2 regions of the Viridibacillus sp. NPDC093762 genome follow, and region 2 is predicted to be linked to the other one. Evidence: a T-box and tRNA genes for the amino acid it is inferred to sense, from the RefSeq annotation. Region 2 holds a T-box; the other holds one or more tRNA genes.
What was found. A T-box is a leader RNA that pairs with one kind of tRNA and senses whether it is charged. The one in region 2 lies ahead of argS (arginine--tRNA ligase), so its partner is inferred to be a tRNA-Arg.
Positions count from the first base shown of each region.

Region 1 (9,773 bases), on a different contig from region 2:
GCATTCGTATAAGACAGTGCACTTAAAATCATGTAAGCGCTTGATTACTAATTGAAAGAGGAGTGAGAAATATCATGGCTAAAAGCAAATTGATAGTCGTTGGCGGCGGTCTTGCTGGTCTAATGGCTGCTATGAAAGCAGCCGAAATGGGCACAGAAGTTGAATTATTCTCATTAGTACCAGTAAAACGCTCACACTCTGTATGTGCACAGGGCGGAATCAACGGTGCTGTTAATACAAAAGGTGAAGGGGATTCTCCATGGGTCCACTTTGATGATACTGTTTATGGCGGGGACTTCTTAGCGAACCAACCACCAGTAAAAGCAATGGCTGATGCGGCACCAGGAATCATCCATTTATTCGACCGTATGGGTGTAATGTTCAACCGTACACCAGAAGGTTTATTAGATTTCCGTCGTTTCGGTGGTACATTAATGCACCGTACAGCATTTGCTGGTGCGACAACAGGACAACAACTTCTATACGCTCTAGACGAACAAGTTCGTAAATGGGAAGTAGAAGGCTTAGTAACAAAATACGAAGGTTGGGAATTCTTAGGACTAGTTCTTGATGACGAAGGCGTATGTAAAGGGATTAAAGCACAAAACCTTACAACTCACGAAATCAAAGCATTCCGTTCTGACGCAGTGATCATGGCAAGTGGTGGTCCTGGTATTATCTTCGGTAAATCAACAAACTCAATGATTAACACTGGTTCGGCAGCATCTATCGTTTACCAACAAGGTGCTAAATACGCGAACGGTGAGTTCATCCAAATTCACCCAACAGCAATTCCAGGTGACGATAAACTTCGTCTAATGTCAGAATCTGCACGTGGTGAAGGTGGCCGTATTTGGACTTACAAAGACGGTAAACCTTGGTACTTCTTAGAAGAAAAATATCCTGCATACGGTAACTTAGTGCCACGTGATATTGCAACACGTGAAATCTTTGACGTTTGTATTAACCAAAAACTTGGTGTTAACGGTGAAAACGTTGTTTATCTAGATCTTTCTCACAAAGATCCACATGAACTTGACATTAAGCTTGGTGGTATTATTGAAATCTACCAAAAATTCGTAGGTGACGATCCACATAAAGTACCTATGAAGATCTTCCCAGCGGTTCATTATTCTATGGGCGGTCTTTGGGTCGATTACGATCAACATACAACTATTCCAGGTCTATTTGCTGCAGGTGAATGTGATTACTCTCAACACGGTGGTAACCGTCTAGGGGCTAACTCATTACTATCAGCTATTTATGGTGGTAGTATTGCAGGTCCAAACGCTGTTAATTACATCAAAGGACTTGAAAAACATGTTGAAGATCTTCCTTCTTCAATCTACGATTCCGCAGTTGCTGAAGAACAGCAAAAATGGGATGATACATTGAAATTAGATGGTAACGAAAATGCTTATTTACTTCACAAAGAACTTGGTGAATGGATGACAGCAAACGCTACTGTTGTACGTTACAATGATAAATTAAGAGCAACAGACAATAAAATCATGGAATTACAAGAACGTTATAACAACATCAACATTAACGATACTGCTAAATGGAGTAACCAAGGTGTACAATTCACTCGTCAGTTGAAAAACATGATGGCTCTTGCTCGTGTTATTACTTTAGGTGCGTTAAATCGTGATGAAAGTCGTGGAGCACACTATAAACCAGACTTCCCAGAACGTGATGATGAAAACTTCTTGAAAACGACTATCGCGGAATTCACACCTTCTACTGAGCCTAAACTAAGCTACGAAGAAGTTGATGTTTCGTTAATTCCACCACGTAAACGTGACTATTCTGCAAAGAAAGGGGATAAATAATCATGGGACAAGCAGTTGAAACGAAATATATTACTGTAGAGATTGAACGTCAAGATACAACGGATTCACAACCATATTGGGAAAAATTCAACGTACCTTACCGTCATGGTATGAACGTAATTTCTATATTAATGGAAATTCAACGTAATCCAGTAACTGCTGATGGTAAAAATACATCTCCAGTTTCATGGGACATGAACTGCCTTGAAGAAGTTTGTGGAGCATGTTCAATGGTTATTAACGGTCGTCCTCGTCAATCATGTTCAGCGTTAGTTGACCAACTAGAACAACCTATTAAATTACAACCAATGAGCACTTTCCCTGTCGTTCGTGACCTACAAATCGACCGTAGCCGCATGTTCGATTCACTTAAAAAAGTGAAAGCATGGGTTCCAATCGATGGTTCTTATGATCTTGGTGAAGGTCCACGTATGCCAGAACGCAAACGTGAATGGGCTTATGAATTATCTAAATGTATGACTTGTGGTGTTTGTCTTGAAGCATGTCCTAACGTGAATACTCATTCTGATTTCATGGGACCAGCTCCACTTTCACAAGTACGTTTATTTAATGCTCACCCAACAGGTGCAATGAACAAAGACGAACGTCTAGCTGCAATCATGGGCGAAGGCGGTCTTGCTAACTGTGGTAACTCTCAAAACTGTGTAGTTGCATGTCCAAAAGGTATTCCTTTGACTACTTCTATCGCATCTTTGAACCGTGCTACTACAGTACAAATGTTTAAAAACTTCTTTGGTTCTGACCATATGGTTGACTAATCTATTATTGAAAAGTAACAGATTAGAAACTTTTAAAACAGCTTCACACTTTTGTGTGAAGCTGTTTTTGTGTTATTTATAGAATATTTGTGCGTGTTTGTTATTGGCAGTTTCTGTTATAATTAAATGAATAACTGTTCATTTTTCAAAGGGGGAAATACCATGCAATCATCATACATTAGTAATATGGGAGAATGGAAAAAGGGGTTTTCATTTTCAGTACCTGTGCAAGTAAGGTTTTCAGAGACTGATATGTTTGGACATATGAATAATACAGTACCAATCACATATTTTGAATATGCAAGAATCGAATTTTTAAAGTATCTTGGTTTTATGGGGAAATGGATGCAAGAAGATGAAGAAGCTATTCCTGTTGTGGCAGATATTCAATGTGATTATGTGAGGCAAGTGTACTTTGAGGAGAAATTGAATATTTTCGTTAAAATAGATAATATTGGTAACTCATCATTGGATCTACATTATTTAGCAATCAATAATAAGGAAGAGATGTGCTTTACAGGACGCGGAACCATTGTGCAAATGAACCGTCAAACTGGTAAGTCTATAAGATGGAATGAATCACAATTACAAAGTGTTCAAGTTTAAAATTTGAATAGCCGTCACCGCTTTGCTACTTCCGACATACGCTACATGGAAGAGGGGATTGGAGGGCCGCGTGTGATGAGTCATTCACATCATCGTTCATTGTTAACAAAGCGTGAACGGGAAATTTTTCAATTACTTGTAAAAGACTTTTCGACAAAGGAAATAGCCACACAACTTCACATCAGTGAAAAAACTGTGCGCAATCATATTTCCAATACTATCCAGAAACTCGGTGTGTCAGGCCGTGCACAAGCGATGATAGAGCTTCTTCGTCTAGGAGAATTGTCTTTAGGATGATTGTGCTCTTGCCATTTTCGTCAAAACACTTCACAATATAGGGATAAGTAATCCTTTTGAGGAGTGAAGGTTCACATGACAAATCAAGATCCAAAGTCCACACATGATGCTGAACAAGTAGCATTTTTGGAAAAAGAGCTTCGACATATTTCGGCATTAATTAAGCAGAAGGGTCGAGAGATATTAAGTAACTATACAATTACACCTCCGCAATTCATTGCGTTACAATGGCTTCATGAGATTGGTGACATGACAATTGGAGATTTATCAAATAAAATGTATTTAGCGTTTAGCACGACGACTGATTTAGTCGATCGCATGGAAAAAAATGCGCTTGTTAAACGTATACGTGACAATGAGGATCGTCGAGTTGTTCGAATCCATCTATTAGAAGAAGGCGAACGTATAATTGAAGAAGTGATTGTAAAACGTCAAAAATACTTAAACGACATCGTAACAGATTTTAGTGAAACAGAAGTACTAGAATTTTCAAGATTATTACACAAACTATATAACGAAATGAACCAGGATTGAGGCGGTTAACGTGAATGCTCCCATCGGAGTGATTGATTCAGGTGTTGGTGGACTAACCGTTGTAAAAGAAATGCTACGATTACTACCGAACGAATCCATATATTATATTGGTGATACAGCAAGATGCCCGTATGGACCACGTTCACAAGAACAAGTGAGAACCTTTACATGGCAAATGGCGGACGCATTGTCGAAAATGAATATTAAAATGCTTGTCATTGCTTGCAACACCGCAACTGCAGTTGCTTTAGAAAGCTTGCAAAAGAAATGTCCTTTCCCGGTTATCGGTGTTATTAACGCAGGTGCTAGAGCGGCGATTAAAGCGACGAAAAGCCATGACATTGTAGTCCTTGGTACAGAGGGTACAGTGAAGAGTGGTGCGTATGATGAGGCGCTCTATTCACTTTCGTCATCTAGTAGAGTAACATCACTAGCTTGCCCGTCATTTGTTCCTTTAGTGGAAAGTGGCGAGTACGAAGGGGAATTTGCTGACCAGTTAGTAAAAGAAAGTTTACAACCATTACATCAAACAAGTTTTGATACGGTTATTTTAGGCTGTACACATTATCCACTTATTCAGCGGAATATTGAACAGACTGTAGGTGAACACGTTAAAGTTGTGTCTTCGGCAGAAGAAACAGCTAAGGACGTCAAAGATCTACTGAGTTATCATCATTTAGCAAGAATGGAACAATTAGCACCCGAGCACCGCTTCTTTACGACGGGCTCGGTGCCGATGTTCCAATTAATTGCGAACAAATGGTTACCACTTCAAAAGATACAAGTGAAAAGAATTACTTTAAAAAAGTAATAGCGTAAATAATCATTAGTAAAAGCCCGAAATGATGGACATTTCGGGGTTTTACTATGAATAAAAACAACTTAAATGGAGGTATATCATGACAAGAAATGATGAACGTGAAAAAGACGAGCTAAGACCGATTCAAATGGACAAGGACTATTTAATGCACCCAGAAGGTTCTGTTTTAATAACAGTGGGGAATACGAAAGTCATTTGTAACGCAACGATTGAAGAAAAAGTACCACCATTTATGCGCGGAGAAGGAAAAGGTTGGGTAACAGCAGAGTATTCAATGTTACCAAGAGCAACTGAATCACGAACTCGTCGCGAAGCATCAGCAGGTAAAATCGGCGGTCGTACAATGGAAATCCAACGTTTAATTGGACGAGCTTTACGCGCAGTTGTAGATTTAGAAAAACTTGGAGAAAGAACGATTTGGATCGACTGCGATGTCATTCAAGCAGATGGAGGCACGCGTACAGCTTCTATTACAGGTGCGTTTGTAGCAATGGCAGATGCAGTGGCGAAACTTCAAGACGCGGGTAAAATTACGCACTACCCATTAAAAGACTTCCTAGCAGCAACAAGTGTAGGTATCGCAGCAGAAGAGGGAGCTATTTTAGATTTAAATTACCTTGAAGACTCAGCAGCAGAAGTGGATATGAATATTGTTCAAACAGGTAAAGGACAATTTGTGGAGCTACAAGGTACTGGTGAAGAATCTACATTCACTCGTGAACAATTGAATGAGCTTTTAGCATTAGGCGAATTAGGTGTTCAACAATTAATCAATGCTCAAAAAGAAGTGTTAGGTGAAGTAGCACTACGCATTGAACGTAATATGGAGGCGATAAAATGAAACAAGTCGTAATCGCAACGAAAAATAAAGGAAAAGCGAAGGATTTTGAAGCGATTTTTGGTCCTTTAGACTTTGAAGTCGTAACATTATTTGATGTAGCACCTGATTTAGAAATCGAAGAAACAGGAACGACTTTCGCAGAGAACGCCATTCTAAAAGCAGAAACAGTAGCTAACTTGCTTGGTGAAATTGTCATTGCTGATGATAGTGGCCTACAAATAGATGCATTAAACGGTGAACCAGGTGTTTACTCAGCACGTTATGCAGGCGATCATGATGATGAGGCAAATATGCAAAAAGCATTAAAAAACCTTGAAGGCGTAAAAGAAGAAGATCGTACTGCACGTTTTTGTTGTGCTCTGGCTATTGCGGGACCAAATCAAGAAACAACAACTGTTTTTGGTACTTGCGAAGGCTTGATATTAACAGAAAAACGCGGTACAAATGGTTTCGGTTATGATCCAATCTTCTTTGTTCCACAACTTAACAAAGCTATGGCAGAGCTAACACCTGCTGAAAAAGGAGCCATTTCCCACCGAGGTAATGCCATTCGCCTATTAGCGGGTCAATTGCCAACTTGGGTATCAGAAGTGGAGTGATAAATGATGAGAATTCTAGTAATGAGTGACACCCACAATGACGCTGCCGTTATAGAACAAGTCGTTTCGAATGTTCAGAATATCGATGCCGTGTTCCATTGCGGCGATAGCGAACTATCTTTTAATGCTGATGAATTACGTAATATGTACAAAGTAAGAGGGAATTGCGATCATGATAAACAATTTCCTGAAGACGTTATTGAAAAAATAGATGGGCAAAAAATATATATGACACACGGCCATTTATACAACGTCAAACTGACTCTATTACCACTTTCATATCGTGCGGCAGAAGTAGGTGCTAACCTCGTGTTATTTGGCCACTCACACGTGCTAGGGGCAGAGTTAATAGATGATACACTGTTTGTTAACCCAGGAAGCCTTCGCATGCCTAGAGGACGTAAAGAGAAGAGCTACGCAATCATCGATTTTGACGGTACACAGTGGCAAGTCACATTCAAAACAGAAACAAATGAAATCATTACACAAGAGAATTTTTCTATATTAAAAAAATAATGTTGACACTTTCAAATATCTGATATATACTAAGTATTGTCTTTCCCGTTGGAACGCGGGATTGCACATTTGTCTCAGTAGCTCAGCTGGATAGAGCAGCGCCCTTCTAAGGCGTCGGTCGGGGGTTCGAATCCCTCCTGGGACGTAATAAATATTCGCTGTGTACATTGGTATAACAGTGTCTATAAAAATTAGGGATTAGGTCAGGGCTTCGGTCATTGAATCTCAATCCCTTTTTTGTTACCTCAATATTTTACGTATACTAACGAGAGTATATTCCGATTTATGTGAATAAATTAGGAGTTTATAACTGAAGTCGTTAGACGCTTCTTTAGGTTAGATTCATTTGAAAAGAGCCAAGCACATTTTTTAATATGTTCATTGCTAAATGAAAATAGGGTATACTTTTATAGTCCTATGATTTGCAGATAAAGTAGGAACTTAAAATTAATTGAAAGTTTTATTGGAGGTTTATTATGAATTACATAATCAGTAACAAACAAGTATTTGAACAGGCACAGCTACGACCGGTTTCAGACGTTTCATTTAGTGAAGAAGAACTTCAAAATGGTATGAAGTTAGCTGTCTCTAAAGTTGATGAGACCCTATCTTTATATTTAGTAGATGTAGACGGGCAGAAGAAGTTCGATGTCCGTTGGGATGATTCGTCCGAACTTTTCAACGGCTGGTACTCTGCTTGGGATAATTTCTCTTGGTGCCTAAATATAGTTAATAGTCAAAAATAATCGGCCATCTGTTCATATTTACTACCTATAAATAATTAAGAAAGAGGTGAGGGATTACCTATAATACAGTAATCCTTCTCCTCTTCTTTTTCATTGTTCCCCACCAGTATTTTTGAAATCTATTCGGACATGAAGAACCAGTAACAACATTGAGCTATGCGCCAGTCTCAATAGAACGAAAGGTCGCGATTCCCAAGTATTGAAAATTTATTAAAAATGGTTTTGTTTAAATGTCTAGAAAATCCTTGTTGCACTAAAACATACATACTCTCAATCGATCTGTGACGAAAAAGATGTTTAATTTATAATAAAGTCGTATAAAAGTAAATAAAAAGAGCTCAATATTCAAATTAATGTTACAGTTAGAAAGAATAATTTAAAAGTGAGTAGGCGAAAACATGATAGAAGTAAAAACATCTCCATTAAGTGATGGAGAATTCAATAGAGGGGTATTTGCTACATGCGATATCCAAAAAGGAGAGCTATTACATGAGGCACCTGTAATTTCTTATCCAAACGAACAGCATCAATACATTGAGCAAACTATACTCGCTGATTACGCTTTTGAGTATGGGATAGGACAATCTGCTATCCTTCTTGGTTATGGAATGTTGTTTAATCATTCTTATGAACCTAATGCAACGTATGAGATCAATTTTAAAAATCATACATTTGATTTCTTTGCTTATACAGATATAAAAGCGGGAGATGAAATTCTAATCAATTATAATGGCGACGTTGATGACAAAGATCAACTGTGGTTTAATGAGGAATAAAAAGTTGTAGTGACGATTATTAACGATGCGACTTCCGAGATGAACCAACTTTATACTTTAGAAATGTAGAAAACCAATTTTTAAAAACATCTTTAATAACCATCTATCAATGTAACTGATAGATGGTTATTGTGTTTTAGGAACAAAATGAACTAACTTTAATGATTATCTTCAAACTAACTGCCATTTTACTTAAGTACATATCCCCACAAACTCTTATAATTTGCGTGTTTTTAGATAAAAGTTGTTCTTCTTGATTGATTGGAAAATTAAGTAGTTTATGACAGTGAAACATAGATAAAACATACTGTTATCAAGGGGGGCTTGGTGCTGGAGTAACTTCAGAATTTAACTTATTAACTAAAGACATACTATTGATGGTTAATAAGATTGCTTTTGCACTAGACAAATATGATTTTATATTATATAATAAATGTAATAAAATCGATTGCAAGAATACAACTAATTCACATATTACAAAGAGTAATCGTGTATTTTTTGATACTTTTTGTAATATGTGAATTTTTTCTTCTGAAGAAATATGATATTATTTAATACAATTAATGGAGGTCATTTAAATGACACAACAAGGTACAGTAAAATGGTTTAACGCAGAAAAAGGTTTTGGTTTCATCGAAGTAGAAGGCGGAAACGACGTATTCGCTCACTTCTCAGCTATCCAAGGTGAAGGTTTCAAATCACTTGAAGAAGGTCAAAAAGTTGAATTCTCAGTAGAAGATGGTCAACGTGGACCACAAGCTACAAACATCGTAAAACTTTAATTTTAATGATGTAAACATAAAAAAGAGGCATTCTTTCATTAGGATGCCTCTTTTCTGTGTGAAGTTTATCATATTGTACTGTAGATACTGCTATTGATATCCCCTTCAACGATATAGCTTTTGTGATCAAATAGAGATAGTTGCTTTTAATTAGTAAAATAAGGGGCAAAATTGAATTTTACTATTTTTTTTGTTATTTATGGATGTGTGATATCCCTATTCTATTGCGACTAGGTTGGATATGCAGTAAGTCTATCTAATGAAGAAATTGAGTGTTTTTATTATGAAGCAGTTGAATTCAAATGTTTGAAGCTTTAATAGTTGATAAAATGAAATCAATTGAAATATCAGCATCACATATTTTATGTGATGCTTTTTTGTTTATTTAAAAAAATTCCAATATCTACATTTGATTTTTTGAGAATATACAGATTTTAAGGATATAAAGATTCACTTTTTGTGTAGAGGAAATATGGGGAAGAAAAATTTTGGTATTATTTACATCGTGTATTTTGCAACCAATTTCTAGTAAAAAAAAATTAATGATACGATTAATTGTTATGTTGAAATAATTATAACTTTACCTTGATAGGTACTGACTAACGTGAAATCAATGGAATATTACAATATTAGGTATACATAAAG
Region 1 is NZ_JBNNUK010000003.1:103,437-113,209, reverse strand. It holds gene ACQKM9_RS06030 (succinate dehydrogenase cytochrome b558 subunit) at 1-12, shown strand, start outside; gene sdhA (succinate dehydrogenase flavoprotein subunit) at 75-1,832, shown strand; gene sdhB (succinate dehydrogenase iron-sulfur subunit) at 1,835-2,611, shown strand; gene ACQKM9_RS06015 (acyl-CoA thioesterase) at 2,774-3,217, shown strand; gene ACQKM9_RS06010 (helix-turn-helix domain-containing protein) at 3,293-3,514, shown strand; gene ACQKM9_RS06005 (MarR family winged helix-turn-helix transcriptional regulator) at 3,590-4,048, shown strand; gene racE (glutamate racemase) at 4,059-4,859, shown strand; gene rph (ribonuclease PH) at 4,948-5,709, shown strand; gene ACQKM9_RS05990 (XTP/dITP diphosphatase) at 5,706-6,308, shown strand; gene ACQKM9_RS05985 (metallophosphoesterase) at 6,312-6,824, shown strand; tRNA gene ACQKM9_RS05980 (tRNA-Arg) at 6,896-6,969, shown strand; gene ACQKM9_RS05975 (hypothetical protein) at 7,301-7,570, shown strand; gene ACQKM9_RS05970 (SET domain-containing protein) at 7,969-8,346, shown strand; gene ACQKM9_RS05965 (cold-shock protein) at 8,925-9,128, shown strand.
Region 1: it has a tRNA-Arg gene. The T-box ahead of argS (arginine--tRNA ligase) is inferred to sense a tRNA for this amino acid. The anticodon was not compared.

Region 2 (12,586 bases):
TATACATGCTCTTCACGATCCGACATAAAGACAGGTATTTTCAAAATGACGTGAAGACTTTGATAGCCATTTGGCTTTGGCTGTTGGATATAATCCTTTACTTCGATGACTTCGATGTCTGATTGAGCCTGAATCATTTCACTAATGATATAAATATCAGAAACAAAACAGCATGTAATTCGAATACCCGCAATATCTTTCATGTTTTCACGGATACCATCCAATGTTGTAGGGATATTCTTTTTACGCATTTTTATCAAAATACTTTCTGGTGATTTTATACGTGTAGTTACATGTTCTATTGGATTATATTCATGAATTAACTTGAATTCTTCCCTTAAAATACGAACCTTCGTCCCGATTTCATCTAATGCAAATTTATAAGCCATCATAAAACGAGTTAACTCTACTCGAAGTTCTTTCATATTTTGTTGCTCCATTAAATATGTCATTAAAAAATCTACACCTTTCAGAATTAAATAAAATGGTTCAATCTATTTCCTTATATATAATACACTAGCAACAATTGAATCCCTAAGAAAAACCGTTATATAGGTAAATATTGTTATATTAATTGGGTATTAAGTATAATTTTGAGAATGAATTCTTTAAATAGTGGAATAAGGTTGCATGAAAATACTATTGGTGTGGATCTAAATAAGCCTATAAAATAAAATTTTGAAAAAGAACCAATTGAATACGAAATACGAGTTTGGGACAACGAAAATAAATTGATTGCCACATTTAAAGATTTTGACGTTGTAAAAGAAAAAAGGGAAACGATAAATGAAATCTTGACTACTTGGAAAGAAGGTCGAGTTTCTTATGAAGTTGCATTAAAGGTTCTATAGTATGCAATGTGAAAGGCATAGAAAAACTTTTAGTGCCGTGTTCACATTAATTAACATAGCAAAATAAAAATGAGCTATTGCATGTTGAGCTCTTCAAGCAAAGTTTCGATTTATTAAACAACGATATTTTTCAGCGTATCTTATCTGCTTCAAGCTACCTATTCGATGCTATAATATAGTCATCTGTACTACACGAAATGAGGAGCATATATGTATAAAACAATAGGGATACTTGCCCATGTAGATGCTGGTAAAACGACATTTTCCGAGCAGCTACTTTTTCATACGAATAGTATCCGCCAGAGGGGGCGGGTTGATCACAAGGATGCCTTTTTAGACAATCATGCCATCGAGCGAGAGCGTGGTATTACTGTTTTTGCTGAGCAAGGCATTATTACATACAACGACCACACTTATACAATTATTGACACACCTGGACATGTCGATTTTTCACCTGAAATGGAGCGCGCTATTCAAGTGATGGATTATGCCATTTTAATAATTAGTGCAATTGATGGTGTAGAAGGCCATTCGGAAACGGTATGGCAATTATTACGTAAACACAATATCCCTACCTTTTTCTTTTTAAATAAAACAGATAGAGAGGGTGTCAATACGGAAGCAGTATTAAATGAGATTCGATCGAATCTTACAAAAAATGTTTGTGATATAACAACTGCTTTCCAAGATGGACAAATGCAAGAGGAGCTCATTGAATTTATTGCAGAGCGGGATGAAGAGCTTCTGGAACAGTATATGGAGTCAGGTTATGATATAGTGAAATGGCTTGAAGCATTCAAAAAACTGATTGCATCTGGAGAAATCTTCCCTTCAGCAAGTGGTTCGGCATTAAAGGATATCGGTGTGTTGGAATTCTTCTTAAAATTAGACCAACTTACGGTGACTTCTTATAGGAAAGACAGTGATTTTGCTGCACGGGTTTATAAAATACGTCATGATGATAATGATCAGCGCGTGACGTTTATGAAATGTTTTAGTGGTTCTTTGCAAGTAAGGGATGAAGTGAAATACGGAGAAAATTCAGAAAAGATCACGCAAATCCGTTTGTACAATGGCAATAAATTTACAACAGTCAATGAAGTTCGAGCTGGTGAACTTTTCGCGGTCACTGGCTTAAGTGGTGTAGAAATAGGAGAAGGTCTTGGCGTGCTCAGAGAGAAAGCAGTTTTTGAGCTCATTCCTACATTAAAATCGAAAGTCATTTTCGACACTAATATTCATGTGAAGGAAATGTTTCGTTGTTTTAAGATTTTGGATGCAGAAGATCCATCTCTCCATGTCTTTTGGGACGAGCATTTTCAAGAAATTCATGTTCATGTAATGGGGGTTATTCAACTTGAAGTGCTAGAACAGATTGTTAGAGAGCGTTTTTCATATAAAGTGTCATTTGGTGAACCGAAGATTTTGTATAAAGAAACGATTAGGGCAACTGTAACTGGGTATGGACATTTCGAGCCGCTACGACATTATGCAGAGGTGCATCTACAAATCGAACCAACTGAACGAGGTTCAGGTGTTACATTTGAGAATAAATGTCATGCAGATCATTTATCTGTCGGCAATCAAAATTTAATCCATCAACATGTAGTTGAAAGAAACCATCACGGCTTACTAACAGGTTCTGCAGTTACAGACGTGTTAATAACCCTACTAACAGGGCGTGGAAGTAACGAGCATACATCTGGTGGTGATTTCAGAGAAGCCACCCATAGGGCATTACGACAAGGTCTGGAACAAGCTGAGAATATTCTACTTGAACCGTATTATGATTTTAAGATTAAAGTAGATATGGATCATATAGGACGTGTAATGTCTGATGTTCAACAAGCTCACGGACGTTTTAATCCACCTGAAAACATAGGGGACAAGGTTGTCATAAAAGGACGCGTTCCGGTTGCCACTTTTATGAACTACAGCACAAGCTTTGCTGCTTTCACAAACGGTAAAGGTGCACTTACACTTAACTTTGCTGGCTATGATCAATGCCATAATACTGAACAAGTGATTGAAGAAATTGGTTATGATAAGAATGCAGATCCAGAGTATACGTCCACTTCAATTTTCTGTGCCAAAGGGAAGGGCTATTCTGTCCCTTGGGAAGAAGCCAAGGCTGCGATGCATTGTTTGTAGAATATTAAGGGGTACTCTTTAAATGAAGAAATATAAAAGCAGTGGGTTTCTAATAGGAATCCACTGTTTCTTTATTATCAGGTAAAATATGTTAAAATGTTTTTGGGTTGAAAATTAGAAATAAAAATTACTCAAATATAAATAATAATGAATTTACAAGTAAGGGCGATTTGTAGTGAATATTCTTTCTTAAATGAAGAGAAAATGGAGGATGGAATTGAACCTACTAGACCAATTGATAGAACAAGCTAAGAATCCAAAAGGAATCATAGGCTCAATTATGTTGAGAATTATGAATTCTGCACACACCAGCATGAACCAATGGGCGTTAGAAAAGGTAAAAGTAAAAGAATCAGCAGTAATATTGGACATAGGATGTGGAGGGGGGAAAACAATACAATTATTGTCTAAGCGGAATACGTTTGGAAAAATTGTCGGTATAGACTATTCCGAACAAGCAGTAAAAGATTCAATTAGAGCAAATAAACAAGATGTGGAAAAGGGTAAAGTAAATATCCTCCAAGGAAGTGTTACTGACATACCATTTCCAAATAATACATTTGATATAATAACAGCTTTTCAAACACATTACTTCTGGCCAGATTTAGAAAATGGAGTGAAAGAGGCATTTAGAGTTTTGAATAAAGATGGGCACTTTCTAATTATTGCAGAACTATACAAAATAAATTATCATATGAAAAATTTTAAAACGAAAGAAGAATTGGAACAATTGTTTATTAGAACGGGGTTCAATTCAATAAAGTTTTATGAGCAGAATAATGCTAAATGGCTTTGTGTTAAGGGTCATAAGACTTTTTAAAATCGCTTTTTGTTAGAAATTGAAGAGAATATTTATTAGAAGAATAAGTCTTAATTGGCTAAGCAAATACTCCAAAACCATTCTAGAAAAAAGCCTCATAACAATGTTACTTTTTTTCTATTATTAAATAGTACTTTTAAAAACACTAAGGTACACCTAGAGATGAGATAAAGTAGAGAATAGATGATTTATACTATTCTTATTATTATTTTGGTATAATTGGATAATAAAGTTTTCGGAGTTGTAAAATCAATGGATTGATAAAAAGTGTAAATAATAGCATAGGAGGAGTTAAATGGAGTTGGTATTTATTCGTCACGGCCAAGGTGTACATACTTTGGATGTACCTAAAAGTCTGCAAATAGAAGACCCAGCATTAACTTCTACAGGGGTAGAACAGGCATTGTTTTTAAGAAATCAATTTCCGCTATCAGATGATGATGTAATCATTATTAGTCCACTTAGAAGAACGCTTGAAACTGTATTTATTTGGAACGAAAATAAATATTGTCGCAAGATTGTAAGCCCATTAGTAGCTCCAAGGATTTTTCCCATTCACTCAAGTATGAATACATTGCCTTGTGATAAGATAATTAATTTAGAAATTATTGAACATGATTACCCAACTTTTGAAATAGATAGCAAGGCATCAATTGAACTCTGGTCGAATGGTATTAATACCTTAACAGAACATCAATTCACAAACCTTGCAGAAAAGTTTATTGGTGAATGTAAAAAGTTACATAAAGAAAAAATTTATATAGTGTCACACGATGGTACGATCACTTCTTATCGACAAATGCTTTCTGGGCAAAGGCTTACTCGAAATGATTTCCCAAAAGAAACAGGATGGTTTTCAGTTATTTGTTAAAGCACAATCCGATAAAAGTAAGGGATTTTTAGGAGTAGGGGGATTAGATATGAGCATATACAGCAAAGCATATCGTGACTTTCTAAAGAAAGATTTTATGTTACTGGTAATTGCAATTGTGTTATTATTCTTTACATTTGGGTTGTGGATGGGGGTTCCAGTATTTGTTGTAGGAATTTTTCTTTGGGAAATAAATATACCACCCTTTATTTCAATTATACTTGTATTATTACTAATTAGTGTGCTATTCACGATATTCTTTATTCCAATGAATATAAAAGTTGCAAAGACAATTGGAAAAATTAAAAACCGAAGTACTTTGAGAATATTTTCAAGATTACAATTGATATTTATTCTAAGCAGTTCAGTTATTTTCTCTTTAATCTTTATTGTAATTATTTTGGTGTAATAACCATCTGTGTAAAAATAGACATCGTAAAGTGAAGACAAATGATGTCGAAGTATATGAGTGGTAAATTATATTTTCTGCGACTTAAAATAAACGGATGGGGTGAAGTCATGCAAACCTGGCCCAAAGGTGTATCAAAGCCAGCGGTAAGAGCACTTAATAGCTTAGGAATCACGACATTAGAGCAATTAACAACAATTGATGAAAAGACCTTAAAGGCGCTTCATGGTATGGGCCCTAAATCTATAAGAGTATTAAAAGAATCGCTTCATGAAATGGGGCTCCAATTTAAAGACTAATGATAGTTAATGCTAATAAGAAAGAATACCAACATGGCGCTAGAAGGCGTATGTCGGAATTTTGGTAAGATGATACAATATGTATAATTGAACCATCAGGAACGATATAAAATCGCACCTAGATGGTTACTGACTGTCGCTTCTAGAAGATAAAATCAATGAGGTAACGGTTTAGTCAATAATCTTAATATGATAATCGTAAAGCTCGGCAGGAAATTCGACGGATAGAAAAGAAATTAATTTGGATTTTAAATCATGTGGAATGTTGAAATGGATGTTACTAATATGCATTTTGCGACCTAAATGAAACAAACTTTCATAGAGTGACTCAACAGAGTGCACAGAATATTGATCGGCATTGTGGTTACTTATCCGTTTCACCACGTATTCTGAATTTTCCTTATGAATGCGTAAAGTAATCATAAACCTTCACTTCCTTTATCTTTTTATTTACACCTAAAAGTGGGTGTCTCTCCATTATATACAAAAAAACATAAGATGGAATAGCAATAAGCTTAAATGACAGAATAATATAATAATTGAGATAAAGAATCCCTTTGTAAAAAAGTATTAATAATTATAATTTTCTGATATTTAATTAATGTAAAATCGTTATAATACTAGAATTATGCGATCTAACGATTCTTTAGAATCAATTTTTATTTGTGGTGATTCCTTTAAAGTATCATTAGGTAGTTACATATTATTGAAGTCTGTAAATAATTAACGGTACTGTCATTTGTTACACTACTGTATATGCATACTCACCAATCCATTGTAGCTAAATCGATTCCAGAGGAGACAAGGGGAAAGCATTTATCTATATTAGGCTTGATGAGTGTAATTGGAGGTATGATAGCGAGTTTATTTATTTGGGGTATGCAGTTTATTCCTGAGAATGGAATTACACTTATGTTTATTGTGTTGGGGATTTTGATACTGTTCATTTATACTAGTGTTTATAAGTTAACGCAATTAGATAGATAGTTTAAAGAAGTATGCTACGATTATAATAGACTGAATATATTGAATTTAAAGGGATGTCGAAATAGAGGTGAAAAATGAGAAAGGTTGAAGTGGTAGAATACGATCAAGAATGGGTTGCATTATTCTACAAAGAACAAAAGATAATTAGGGATATTTTCAATGATGAGATTTATGATATCTTTCATATTGGTAGTACATCAGTTGAAAATCTTCTTGCGAAGCCTGTAATTGATATAATGCCAGTAGTTTATCACATTGACCTGGTTGATCAATTTAAAGAGAAATTAGAAGAAATAGGTTATGTAGCTAAAAGGGAGAATGGACTCCCAGGATGACGTTATTTTACAAAAGGTGGTGACAATCGCACACACCATCTCCACTTTTATGAATTAGGACATACGGGTATTACTAGACATCTAGCTTTCCGCGATTATTTAAGAAGCCATCCTGATGAAGCGACAAAATATGGTCGAATAAAGCAAGCAAATGCATCACAATATCCATTTAATATGGAGGCATATATACAAGGGAAATCGACTTTTGCTAGTGAAATAGAACAAAAAGCGTTACGTTGGTATGAAAACTTGAAATGAGGTGATAGGATGAAAATAGAGGATATCTACAGCAAGCTACCTATTTTAGAAACAGATCGATTAATTTTAAGGAAAATCTCACTTGATGACCTTTATGATATGCATACATATTGTTCGAATGAGGAAGTTGCACGATACTGTACTTGGGTTAAGCATAAAAGTTTAGAGGATACAGAAGAGTTTGTGCGATTTATATTAAACAAATACGAGTTAGATCAATATGCTCTTTGGGGGATTGAAGATAAAGAGACAGGTACATTAATTGGGACAATAGATTTCGTATCTTGGCAGCCACAACAACAAATAGCTGAAATCGGTTATGCAATTTCACAAGTGTATTGGGGAAAAGGCATTGTTACTGAAGCAGCCAAAGCAGTAATTGCTTTTGGTTTTGAAGAAATGGATTTAGTTCGAATCCAAGCGAAATGTTTAACTGAGAATGTAGGTTCTGCTCGGGTTATGGAGAAAGTCGGCATGTCTTATGAAGGGTTAATTCGAAAAGGGCTATTTGTGAAAGGTACCCATCAAGATTTAAAAATGTATTCTATTTTGAGAGAAGAGTATGAGCAGATGATTTGAAAACCTTTCTGTAAATCTATATGAAAAGTTAAACTTAATTGTTACATAAAAAAACACTTCCAAGTTGTCTTGGTTTTATATAACCAATGTTGCAACTTAGAAGTGCTCAATAAGGTCTATTTATTCTCTCTATTTGTTTCAGAAGAGTTTGAAACGGAGTGAATAGAAAGTAAGTTATTGATTTCAAATTCGTTAGTAAGGTTGATGAAAAGGTGTAGTAAACAATCCATCAAGAAAAAATAATTTAAAGGGAAGAATTCACTTATGTGTTAAGGGAGATAAAAGTGATTATTTCCAATGACCTGCTTGTACTAGTTTCTTTTTACCGATAAATGCCATAATAATTAATAATACATTAATAACTAACATGAAGGCAATTGCGTAAAGTACTATAGTGTAGCTACCAGTTAATTGGAACACATATCCGTAACCAGGTAATGCAACGATACCTGCAACTGCTAAACCGATAACTGCAGAAGCGTAAATTTGACCGTATTCTTTGTTACCAAAGATAGCTGTAGTTAATAGCGGTCCTAATGTTCCAAGTGATGCAACAACAAATCCATAAATACCAATTGCTAAAGAGAACATCGTAGAATTATCAGGAACAGTTAATAGAATTGCGATTGGGACTAAACCTAATAACATCGCGAAGATAGCTGTATTTTTTGCACCAATTTTATCACTTAAAATACCGAATGCTAATGCACCAATCAGTACACCCATTTGCCAGAAGCCCATTGCACCACCAGCAAATTTAACGTCATAGCCTAAGCCCATTGCAAAAGGAGCAACGTGTTGACCAAAACTACTAATAGCAGTAATAAAGAAGAAGAATAATAATAATGCATAGAATGCACTTGATTTTTTAGCGATTGCTGCTGAAATACCGGTGTTTGTATTAGATTCAACTTTAACTTTAACTGAAGAAGGACCTTCGTTTTTATTAATTTCAACTTCTAAACCTAATGGTTGTAAACCTTTTTGTTTAGGAGACATTCTAATTGTTAATAATACGATAGGCACAACGATGGCTATAACAATTCCACCTAAGATGAAGTAAGTCGTTCTCCAACCTTCACTTGCTATTAAGTTACCAGCCATAGGTTGTAGGATAGCTCCGAAAATACCACCAGATGCAACCATGATACCAATTGCTAAACCGTTATGTTTTTTAAACCAGTTGTTGATTAATACTGGCCCTGCGATTTGAGTGACAAAAATTGAACCGATTGACATTGGGATACAGAATAAGTACCAACCCCAAACAGAATTCATTAAACCAAACATTGCAAAAGAACCCGCTTGTAAAATAATTGCTGTTACTAAAATTGTTCTAATATCATACTTAGCAATGATCTTACCAGCTAATGGTAAGAAAATCATTGTTACTATAGAAGAAATACTAAAGTAAAGTGTTAGACTTCCCATTCCAATACCTAAATCTTCAGTTACTGGAGTTAAAAACAATCCACCTGCAGTCATGATTCCGCCTTTAGCCAAACCGACCATAATAGATAAACCTAATAATAACCACCATGCGTAGTGGATTTTTTTCTTATTTGTGCTCACGTATTGTACCTCTTTTTCTTGTTTTTTAACCTATATACTTCCCATATCAGACTGCTTATTTGGCAAAATACCTGAGCTTGTCTAATTTTACTCTCTATTCCCCAAAATCTCTTTAATGAGATTTATAGAAAGCGTTAAAATAAAATACCCTTTAATTATTTTCATGACCTAATTGTCTTCGTAAAAAAATTTATAAGGACCCAAAATGATTATGTAGTTTTGAGTACTTCTTGACCAATTAATTTTTACTGTGATTTGAAACTCTATTACTCATGAACGTAAATACCTAGTTCTACCTCCTGCACCGTTTTAAACATGGTAACTTTTTGACCCCAATTTACTTTACGTCTCAATAGTATACGATTAAAATATTTGTGTCAATAATATGAATTTCTTAGTTTTAAGGAAAAATAGACTTGTATTTTTTAGGAGTTTGTATGAGACCATCATTTATTCCACAGAATTTATTGTTAATATATTAATGGTTGATATTATGACTAGATTATATATTGGTTAACTAAATTGATGAGTATGTGGAAAATGTAAGAAAGTTATTTTCGAAGTTGAGAGAAGGTGAGGTTTATTCTGCTTTAAGTTGAAGTTCAGATCAACTTGAATTATTGAAGTCCAAATACTTGTTATTTATATAAGAAAGAACGTAATAAATAATAGTTTTATAGATTATATAAGCAGGAAGGTGTTATACAAAAAGTTTTAGCAAATAGACGTAATTGAACTGCCTAATGCTAATCATGAATGGAAATTGTTTGAAACAGTTATTTAGAATGAATGATTATTAAAGCGGAAAAAATTGTGGGAAACGAGTGTGTTTTTTTTATAGTTTTATAATAAAGTACTATGACTAAGTACTAATTGTAAATTCTATGACAATCAGTTGAATTTTTTATTAAAATTTTGATTTATACCATAAATTCCCTCGAAAATTCCATGTAAAAATAAATTAAATGTTATATTTTTTCTCAAACATTGACTTATTTGCAAATTAAATATACCATATTAACAATTTAATAAAAAAATTCTGTGAAAAAGAGAGTAGTTTATGGGGAAATGTCAAGCGAGTTAGGGATGGTGGGAGCCTAATACATGGAGCATGAATGAAGCGCACTTTGGAGAAACTTTTTGAACTAGCAGTAGAAAAGATCGGGGAATCACCTCGTTAACAATGGAAAGTGGTCACATATTGTGGCAACTAGAGTGGTACCACGGGATCTATGCTCTCGTCTCTTGTTTTGAGACGGGGGCTTTTTTTATTGCTTTCTGTACCATTACTGCAGGTAAACAATTGGAATTTGTTTGGAATGAACAATGATTTTATTATTTGAGGGGGAAATAGAATGGAAGACAAACAATTGATAATCAATACATTATTTGAAGCAGTAGATGGTCAATTAGCAAAGAGTGATATTGAACAAACAATTGAAAAGCCAAAGTATGCACATTTAGGGGATTATGCTTTTCCTTGCTTTGCATTAGCGAAAATTTTCCGCAAATCACCAACCATAATAGCTAAAGAAATAAGTGGAAAAGTGAACAATGACATTATTGAAAAGGTTGAAGCTGTTGTTGGATATGTGAATATTTTTCTAAAGCAATCGGAAATCTCGAAAGGGGTATTATCTAGCATAGTTTCCTCTCAATCTGCATACGGACAACAAAAACTTGGAGAAGGTCAAACGATTACGATAGATTTTTCATCCCCTAATATTGCAAAGCCTTTTTCGATGGGGCATTTACGGTCAACAGTTATCGGTAATGCAGTAGCTAATATTGCAGAGAAAAATGGCTATGAAGTAGTACGCATCAATCATTTAGGAGATTGGGGTACTCAATTTGGCAAACTGATTGTCGCTTATCATTTATGGGGAAATAAAGAGCTGATTGAGCAGTCTCCAGTTCGTGAATTGTTGAAGATATATGTCAAATTTCACGAAGTAGCAGATCAAGATGACTCATTAAATGATCAAGCACGTGCAGCATTTAAAAAGTTAGAGCAAGGTGATGAAGAAGCACTGCAATTATGGCAATGGTTTAGAGAAGCATCGCTAAAGGAATTTGAACAGGTCTATACATTACTTGGCATACGTTTCGATTCGTTTGCGGGCGAAGCATTTTATAATGATAAAATGGAAAGAGTTGTTGAATTATTAACTAAACAGGGACTACTTGAAGAATCGGCCGGGGCGATGGTTGTAAATTTAGAAAATATGCCGCCATGTTTGATTAAGAAAACGGATGGCACAACGTTATATGCGACGCGAGATTTAGCCGCAGCCCTATATAGAAATGAAACCTATAGTTCAACAAAATCATTTTACGTCGTAGGAAATGAACAATCTCTACATTTTAAACAGTTATTTAACGTACTAGCGAAAATGGGATATGGTTGGGCAAAAGAGTTACAACACATCCCATTTGGCATGATGTTAAAAGACGGGAAGAAAATGTCTACTCGTAAGGGGAAAGTGGTTTTACTTGAAGAAGTATTAAATGAGGCTATTCAATTAGCAGGCAAGAATATTGATGAAAAAAATCCACACCTGAAGCAAAAAGAAGAGATAGCGAAAGTGGTAGGAACAGGAGCAGTAATCTTCCACGATTTAAAAAATCATCGTATGAATGATATTGAGTTTTCGCTAGAAGAAATGTTGAATTTTGAAGGGGAGACAGGTCCTTATGTGCAATATACATATGCACGGATTTGCTCACTTTTACGAAAAGGTCAATATAGTAATGAAGTCAGCCAATTTGAGGGGTTATCTGATGAGGCTTGGCCAGTTGTCATCTCACTAAAAGGTTTCCCAGAAGTGGTGGCAAAAGCGCTTGAACTTGCGGACCCTTCGCAAATTGCCAAGTATTTAATCGAACTTTCAAGAGCATTTAATAAGTATTATGCCCACACAAGAATACTAGAAGACAAAGCTACAATGCAGGTGAAACTAACATTATGCGCTTGTGTTGCTATCGTGATTAAAGAAGGATTGCGTTTATTAGGAATCCAGGCACCAGAAGAGATGTAGCTAATACTAATATTCAGAGGTGAGGAATGAATGAATTACCAATATATATTATTTGATTTAGATGGAACATTAACGGATCCAAAAGTCGGAATTACTAAAAGTGTCGCATATGCTTTAGAAAAGATGAATATTGAAGTAGTGGATTACTCAAAATTAGATTTATTCATTGGACCCCCTTTACAAGAATATTTTCAGGCTTATTACGATTTAAATGACCAACAAGTAAATCAAGCAATCGAATATTATCGTGAAAGATTTCAACAACACGGCTTATATGAAAATGAAGTCTATTCTGGAATCGAAACACTACTTGAAACTTTAAAGAATAAAGGGAAAACACTAGCTGTTGCCACATCTAAGCCAACTATCTTTGCTGAGAAAATTTTGCAGCATTTTAAACTCGATCAATATTTTGA
Region 2 is NZ_JBNNUK010000019.1:33,074-45,659, reverse strand. It holds gene ACQKM9_RS18020 (GTP pyrophosphokinase) at 1-452, opposite strand, end outside; gene ACQKM9_RS18015 (GTP-binding protein) at 1,062-3,002, shown strand; gene ACQKM9_RS18010 (class I SAM-dependent methyltransferase) at 3,220-3,822, shown strand; gene ACQKM9_RS18005 (histidine phosphatase family protein) at 4,118-4,693, shown strand; gene ACQKM9_RS18000 (hypothetical protein) at 4,743-5,102, shown strand; gene ACQKM9_RS17995 (DNA-directed RNA polymerase subunit alpha C-terminal domain-containing protein) at 5,213-5,401, shown strand; partial or broken gene ACQKM9_RS17990 (GrpB family protein) at 6,463-6,981, shown strand; gene ACQKM9_RS17985 (GNAT family N-acetyltransferase) at 6,991-7,560, shown strand; gene ACQKM9_RS17980 (MFS transporter) at 7,849-9,132, opposite strand; T-box leader at 10,165-10,381, shown strand; gene argS (arginine--tRNA ligase) at 10,488-12,170, shown strand; gene ACQKM9_RS17970 (HAD family hydrolase) at 12,201-12,586, shown strand, end outside.